Regions from separate parts of the Vibrio sp. KUL80 genome, predicted to be linked through region 2. Evidence: predicted binding sites of a transcription regulator. Region 2 holds the regulator's gene; the other holds the start of a gene.
What was found. The regulator CRP, encoded in region 2, controls carbon source genes, mostly activating them, when cyclic AMP is high. The targets are predictions, from matches to a motif close to TGTGANNNNNNTCACA.
Positions count from the first base shown of each region.

Region 1 (4,271 bases), 370 kb from region 2:
TTTAAATACAATAGATTGCACGTTTGGTTTATCAACCACCATGTCGATGATCGTGAATTGAATGTCTGGGAATTCAGTGGCAACCTTTTCTACCGCTGAAGCCATGTTGAAGCCAACAGCAACGATTGGTGTGAATCCACGGCTCGCTAGACGGCGCAGACCTTGTTCGCGCTGTGCCTCATTCTGTGGTTCAAATTCACGTACTTTAATGCCTTTATCTGCATTGAAGACTTTTACACCATTTTGGAACACGGCTTCGTTGAATGATTTGTCGAATTTACCGGCTGTATCGTAAACCACTGCTGGTTTTGCTGCGAATGCACCAAATGAAGTAACTGCCACTGCGAGTGCAGACATTTTTAGAATAGTTTTTTTCACGATCAATTCCCTTATAGTGTCGAATGATGGGGCATCATTGACGATTCGATAGGCTAGGCGTATCCAAAATAATTTGCCTAGAAAGTAGTCGTTTGTAAAAACATGATCTGGCCAGCCACAAGCAAACCGAACAGTTTACAAACAATGCGTGTCATTTTATCGTTTGCTTGTGCAAAAAAAACGCTTTGCATGGCAGCATTGAGGTATAAGTCACAACTTAGTGATAAAACTCTAACTATTGCAGCTATCCTTTGTATAGCGAGGCGCAACGCGCTAAATACTGCAATCGATTACACCTTTTTTTGGGATTCATCATGTTGAAGTTAATGAAGAAATGGCTAAAGAAGTATGACGAATGGTGTGCCTCTCTCGGTCTCACTCCAGAGAACAAACGCAGCTGCGTTCCATACAAAAAAGAGCCCAACCGCGATGATAGATAGTCACTGTCATCTCGATCTGCTTGCTGATAAAAAAGAGCTCCAACAGGTACTTCTCGATGCCAAGAGTGCTGGTGTGCAGAAAATTGTTGTCCCTGGGATCAATGAAGCGAACTGGGATCGAATTAGAAAGCTCTCGACAGACTACGACCAGATCCATTATGCATTAGGTTTTCATCCGCAGTTTTTAGATGGCGTTACGAAAAGCAGTCTCGAGCGACTCGCTCAACGGGTTGAGGAACAGGTTCCAGAAAAATGTGTGGCGATTGGCGAGTGCGGGCTCGACTTTTATCACGGTCGTGAAGGTGAAGCCTTTCAAAAGCAGGTTCTAGAAGCTCAGATAACGTTAGCCAACCACTGCAAGTTGCCAGTATTACTCCATTGTCGAAAGGCTCATCAAGACCTTGTGGTATTGCTCAAGCAAACTCAACCGAAATATGGCGGAGTTGTACATGGCTTTAGTGGCAGTCTGCAACAAGCGATGGACTTCGTAAAACTGGGTTTAAAAATTGGCGTAGGCGGTGTCATTACCTACGAAAGAGCAAAGAAAACACGCGCGACGATAGCGGCTTTGCCTTTGGAAAGTTTGTTAATAGAAACAGACGCTCCTGATATGCCATTAAGTGGTTATCAGGGCAGTCCTAATGAGCCCAAAATGATAAGTTTGGTGCTATCTTCTTTAATTGAGTTGAGAAATGAATCCGAGCAAACGGTTGCCTCACAATTGGATGTCAATAGCAAATCTACGTTTAATTTTTGTGATTTAAATTCGCTTAAATTGTGAATTCGAAAACGTTTGCAGAGTCTATTTGTGATGTTGATCACAAATCTCAGTGTATCTCCCATGTGTTCAGAACGAAAGTGTGAGGGGGGTACTACTTTCTTTTCTGTGGGTTTGTATAATCGCCCCCGCTTTTGAGCTTCAATTTTTGTTACACGCCAAATTTATTATATAAGGAAGTCATAAACTATGAGCCTGTTTATGAGCCTGGTTGGTATGGTAGTGCTTATTGCAATCGCAGTACTACTATCGGATAACCGCAAAGCTATTAATATCAGAACTGTGGCTGGCGCATTTGCTATCCAATTTGCACTAGGTGCATTCGTTCTTTACGTACCTTGGGGTCAAGAGATCCTACGTAGCTTCTCTGACGCTGTATCTAGCGTGATTAACTACGGTAACGACGGTACGTCATTCCTATTCGGTGGTCTTGTTTCTGACAAGATGTTTGAAGTATTCGGCGGCGGCGGTTTCATCTTCGCTTTCCGTGTACTACCTACACTAATCTTTTTCTCTGCGCTAATTTCTGTACTTTACTACCTAGGTGTAATGCAGTGGGTTATCAAGATTCTTGGTGGCGGTCTGCAAAAAGCGCTAGGTACATCTCGTGCGGAATCTATGTCAGCGGCAGCTAACATTTTCGTAGGTCAAACCGAAGCACCTCTAGTTGTACGTCCTTTCGTACCTAAGATGACTCAATCTGAGCTATTCGCTGTAATGTGTGGTGGTCTAGCTTCTATCGCTGGTGGTGTACTTGCAGGTTACGCTTCTATGGGCGTGCCAATCGAGTACCTAGTAGCAGCATCTTTCATGGCAGCACCTGGTGGTCTTCTATTCGCTAAGATCATCAAGCCAGAAACAGACGAGCCAGTAGAACAACTACACAGCATGCAAGCTGAAGGTGAAGACAAGCCAGCTAACGTTATCGACGCAGCAGCGGGCGGTGCATCTGCAGGTCTTCAACTAGCACTGAACGTAGGTGCAATGCTAATCGCATTCATCGGTCTTATCGCTCTAGTTAACGGTATGCTTGGTGGCATCGGTGGCTGGGTTGGTATGCCTGAGCTACGTCTAGAAATGATTCTAGGTTGGATCTTCTCACCACTTGCATTCCTACTAGGTGTGCCATGGTCTGAAGCGACAATCGCTGGTGAGTTCATCGGTATGAAGACGGTTGCGAACGAATTCGTAGCATACGCGAACTTCGCACCATACCTAGGTGAAGCAGCTCCAGTTGTTCTTTCTGAGAAAACTAAAGCAATCATCTCATTCGCTCTATGTGGTTTTGCGAACCTGTCTTCTATCGCAATCCTACTAGGTGGTCTGGGTAGCCTTGCACCTAAGCGTCGCGGTGATATCGCTCGCATGGGTGTGAAAGCAGTAATCGCAGGTACGCTATCTAACTTGATGGCAGCAACGATCGCTGGTTTCTGTCTAAGCCTTGCTGGCATGTAATTGCTCGCGTTAAGGTAATTAGTATATAGACGCCGTATTAAATCGCCCCGTAGCAAGAAATTGCTGCGGGGCTTTTTTGGTTTTTGGGGGCCAGAAAACCTCAATAGTCCTTTTGGGATAAGGGATGAATGATGGACAACGGAACTTTTTTGAGATACAAACCGTTTGCGTTTTAATCGGTACTACCGTTTTTGAGATCACTCCTATACTGTATAGGCTACTCAGTAACTCATCGTGTGTTTAAGGTAATGACACAGACAATTGATGAGTTATTCAGCCAGAGCCAGTTCTCACCACAGATAGGAATCAGGTGATCTAAACGAGCAGGTACTGTGCGGTGACAGGGATAGCAATTGGTGAGGCAGCGAGTTTGCCGAGCCGAGTCTTCAAGGAACCAAGTCCGTTCATTTATTGCTGACGTGTTTGTCAGGTAATTAATTGAATATATTGACCGGAGATAGAAATGAGCGATTTAAAATCAGCAGCTCTACGTGCACTAAAACTTATGGATCTAACCACGCTAAATGACGACGACACTAACGAGAAAGTGATCGCACTATGTCATGACGCGAAAACGGCTGTGGGTAACACAGCTGCGATCTGTATTTACCCTCGCTTTATTCCTATTGCTAAGAAAACCCTTCGTGAGCAAGGTACACCAGATGTACGTATCGCGACGGTAACCAACTTCCCACACGGTAACGACGACATTGAAATCGCAGTAGCAGAAACCAAGGCTGCAGTTGCTTACGGCGCAGATGAAGTAGACGTGGTGTTCCCATACCGCGCACTTATCGCTGGCAACGAAGAAGTAGGTTTCGAGCTAGTGAAACAGTGTAAAGAAGCGTGTGGCGATATTCTTCTGAAAGTTATTATCGAAACCGGTGAGCTAAAAGAAGAAGCACTTATCAAGAAAGCATCAGAAATCTGTATCAAAGCAGGTGCTGACTTCATTAAAACCTCTACAGGTAAAGTGCCAGTCAACGCGACTCCAGAGTACGCTCGCATGATGCTAGAAGTGATTCGCGATATGGGCGTTGCTAAAACCGTTGGTTTCAAACCTGCTGGTGGCGTGCGTACTGCGGAAGACGCGGCTGCTTACCTAGCAATGGCAGACGAAATCCTAGGCGCAGACTGGGCAGACAACATGCACTACCGCTTTGGTGCATCAAGCTTACTGACCAACCTACTGAATACATTAGAAGTAACTGACGAGACGG
Region 1 covers NZ_AP045841.1:707,764-712,034, forward strand. The annotation lists gene AC6I8U_RS03215 (BMP family lipoprotein) at 1-378, opposite strand, end outside; gene AC6I8U_RS03220 (DUF5363 family protein) at 693-818, shown strand; gene AC6I8U_RS03225 (TatD family hydrolase) at 808-1,599, shown strand; gene AC6I8U_RS03230 (NupC/NupG family nucleoside CNT transporter) at 1,786-3,051, shown strand; gene deoC (deoxyribose-phosphate aldolase) at 3,515-4,271, shown strand, end outside.
Region 1: a site for CRP is predicted at 1,626-1,641, ahead of AC6I8U_RS03230 (NupC/NupG family nucleoside CNT transporter). Genes of this name have one in related genera too.

Region 2 (4,271 bases):
ATCGCTCTTACCTGCTCAGCTCAATGAAAAAGAATGCGCTTAACAAACTTCATCTACTGAGTGAAGTTCTCGGGCTGACCGAAGAGCGCATCAAGAACATGAAAAAACTCTACGAGTTCGATGATTTGATCACAGCACCTCTGCATGGGTTCAAGGGTGCCGATGACTATTATCAGCGCTGCTCTGGTCTACCTCGCCTACGAGAAATCGCGGTACCGACTCAGTTTATTCATGCCAAGGATGACCCCTTTATGACACACGAGGTCATTCCAACCTTTACACTTCCAAACCATATCGACTACCAGTTGCTTGAACGTGGTGGTCATGTCGGCTTTATGACTGGCAGTCTCAGGCGCCCGCGTTTTTGGCTAGAAGAGACCCTGCCAAGTTACTACCAGCATCTGATTGACTAGCCGAAAAGAGCAACCACTCCCTTTGTGAATCAGCAATGGTATAATCCTGCGGTCATAGAATTGAGAGGTATTTATGATCATCCCATGGCAACAAATTGATGCAGATACGCTGGACAACCTTATTAAAGAGTTCGTGCTGCGCGAAGGCACCGACTATGGTGAGTCGGAAGTGTCGCTAGACGACAAGATTCGCCATGTTCGCAGCCAACTCGAAAGCGGAGAAGCCGTCATCGTGTTCTCTGAGCTGCACGAGACTGTCGACATTAAATCTCGTCGCTCGTTGTAATTTTTCGGTAGCGATGTAAGTAACTGCTATATTGAAAGGCTATTGAACTGAAATTGGCCCATAAGGTCTAACTCCTTATGTGAGTTAGCAAATTTATAACGACAATTACAAATACACAGGAAGTGTTATGTCAGCAAAACACCCGATCATTGCTGTAACGGGCTCCTCTGGAGCTGGAACGACAACAACGTCAGAAGCATTCCGCAAGATGTTCAACATGATGAGCATCAAGCCCGCGTTTATTGAAGGTGACAGTTTTCACCGCTTTACTCGTCCAGAGATGGATATCGAGATCCGCAAGGCGAAAGAGCAAGGCAAACACATCAGTTACTTTGGTCCTCAAGCCAACGACTTCCCTGCTCTAGAAGAGTTTTTTCGCAACTATGGGCAAAATGGTACGGGGCAGTTTCGCCGCTACCTGCATACCTTTGATGAAGCCGTACCCTACAATCAAATGCCAGGCACCTTTACCCCATGGCAAGACCTGCCAGAAAATAGCGATGTGCTGTTTTATGAAGGCCTGCATGGTGGCGTCGTCGACGGTGATGTGAATGCCGCTCAGCACGTTGACCTGCTGATTGGCATGGTGCCTATCGTTAACCTCGAGTGGATTCAAAAGTTCGTGCGAGATACCCGTGATCGCGGTCACTCAAGAGAAGCGGTCACCGATTCGATTGTTCGTTCAATGGATGACTACTTAAGCTATATCACGCCACAGTTTTCACGCACTCACATCAACTTCCAGCGTGTACCCACCGTCGATACCTCCAACCCGCTCAACGCTAAAGGCATTCCGAGCTTGGATGAAAGTTTTGTGGTAATTCGCCTGCGTGGTATCAAGAATGTCGACTTCCCTTACCTGCTCGCCATGATTGATGGCTCGTTTATGTCTCGCCACAACACCATAGTGGTCCCTGGGGGTAAGATGAGTTTTGCGATGGAATTAATCGTCAGGCCAATACTTCAACAGCTCATAGAAACCGGCAAAATAGGTTAGGTTTTGTGAGCCGAATCTCGATGATTTTTTATACCGTGATCATGTGCACAGTTTTGTATAGATAAATGGGCTTATGACACGATTAAAATCAAGAAAAGTGGCGCAAAAAAGGATACTATTTCTTTGAAACAGAAGATCGCTTGCGCCATCTTCAAAGTGCTTTTATGCTAGTAAGTCTTAACAAACGGGCTTGCTAACAAATATGGAAAGCAGCAAGCATACCCTGCAGAGGAAGTAAGATATATGGTTCTAGGTAAACCTCAAACCGACCCAACGTTAGAGTGGTTCCTTTCACACTGCCACATTCACAAGTATCCATCGAAGAGCACGCTAATCCACGCGGGCGAAAAAGCAGAGACGCTTTACTACATCGTAAAAGGTTCTGTAGCGGTACTTATCAAAGATGAAGAAGGCAAAGAGATGATCTTGTCTTACCTTAACCAAGGTGACTTCATTGGTGAACTAGGCCTGTTCGAAGAAGACCAAGAACGTACAGCATGGGTACGAGCAAAATCACCTTGTGAAGTTGCGGAAATCTCATTCAAGAAGTTCCGTCAGCTTATCCAAGTTAACCCAGACATTCTAATGCGCTTATCTGCTCAGATGGCAAGTCGTCTACAAGTGACTAGCCAAAAAGTAGGTGACCTAGCGTTCCTAGACGTAACGGGTCGTATTGCACAGACGCTACTAAACCTAGCGAAACAACCAGATGCAATGACTCACCCAGACGGCATGCAAATCAAGATCACTCGTCAAGAGATTGGCCAAATCGTTGGTTGTTCTCGTGAAACAGTAGGTCGTATTCTTAAGATGCTAGAAGAGCAGAACCTAATTTCTGCACACGGTAAAACTATCGTGGTTTACGGTACTCGCTAAGAGCGCGTCGCAAGATTTAAAAAGCCACCTTCGGGTGGCTTTTTTGTTTTTATATTGTCACCCCTGCGCAGGCAGGGGTCTTCTTAAAGCGCACACCAAGCCTCGAGTAGATTCCTGCCTACGCACTGAGGGATCCCCATTTTTCAGAACAACGGTTGGTCGATAATTCTCAGATAGTTTTTTGAGAGTATCGCCAACCCACTGCTAAATAATCGAATCAACTGTGCTTTGCTTGTATCTAATATCATGTTTTTGGTTAGCGTTAGGAATGACAAAACACGTTTTGATTTAGTCGTATTTGCTTGATATTTTTGATTAATACCTTTCCTTTCAGACGCAAAACCGATCACCCATAAAACGAGAGTTGCGATACAAGCAATCAAACAAAGTATGGAGATCCGCTCTGAGTTCTGTGTCTGGCTGTGGTGCCAAGAAAACCCATAGCGTTGGCTTTTATCATCCCTAAAGTTTTGTTCGATTTGCATTCTTTTGCTGTAGTAAATCACAGCTTTCATTGGACTTAACTTCGAGTCGTTGGTTACTAATATCCAAGGCTCTTTCGCAATGGACTTATATGTCCTTTCTGCGTCAGGATAAATACCTTTGTTTCGTTGTTTTATCTTATGCCGGTTTTTTGCTTTCCCCTTGTAGCTAACAAAAGAGCACGATACTTGGCTCTTCGATGTTTTTCCAAGTAACCCATCACCCAGCTTTTTAGCCTTTATGTTCGCATTTTTTCCAAGCTCTGAAACTGAACACCATGAGCTACCATCAACTTTTCCAAAAATCCGACCACGTACTCGACCGAGATAATACCAGCCGAGGCTCTCTATTTTTTTGAACCACGGTGTCTTAAATCCGCCATCTGTGACGATATAGACAGTTTTGTTGGCGGGAAGCATCGTAGCTAAAACGTCGAGAAATTGATTATGGATATGTTCCTTCTCTTGGTTGTCTTGCGTCACGACCGTGTTGTAGATAGGAATGGCCCTACCATCTACTAGCAAGCTAGCTCTTAGAAGCCAATGTTCACGGTTACAACACCCACTCCAATCTACTGCAACCACATAGCACGGAAGCTTAGCGAATAAGCCTTTGAACAAGGCTCGATAAATACTATCTCGTTCACTATGGAGTTTTTGGTTACCGAGAAGTCTATCGATACGTTTGATTTTGTGTTTAACGGAGGTTAAGCCTTCGAGACAACGACCGATAGCCGTCAGACTCAACTCATTAGAACGAATAAGTGCGTTACTAGCGGTCAGTAATGAATTTACCCTAGCTTGATTGAAATCAGCTAGAGATTGGTGGAGGGTTTTGTGGCAAAATTTAGTAATAAGCATGGCATCGTGAGTTGTACTTTTGTTTTTTGGCGATTACATAAGATCACAACTCGCCATGCTTGTCATTTTTTGGGGATTCGTCAGTGCCTACGCAGGAATGACGCGTGTTGAAAGTACTTTTAACCCCAAATTATCGTCACCTCTGCGCAGGCAGAGGTCTTCTTCAAGCGCGCACTAAGCCTCAATACTCGGGCGCACGACCAGTGGAATGACGAGCGTTGAGAGTACTTCTAACCCCAAATTATCGTCACCCCTGCGCAGGCAGGGGTCTTCTTAAAGCGCGCACCAAGCCTCAAGTAGATTCCTGCCTACACAGGAATGACGCGTGTTGAAGGGATGACGAGTTTTGAGAGTAC
Region 2 covers NZ_AP045841.1:337,868-342,138, reverse strand. The annotation lists gene AC6I8U_RS01530 (hydrolase) at 1-413, shown strand, start outside; gene AC6I8U_RS01525 (YheU family protein) at 487-699, shown strand; gene AC6I8U_RS01520 (phosphoribulokinase) at 827-1,696, shown strand; gene crp (cAMP-activated global transcriptional regulator CRP) at 1,940-2,572, shown strand; gene AC6I8U_RS01510 (IS4 family transposase) at 2,716-3,915, opposite strand.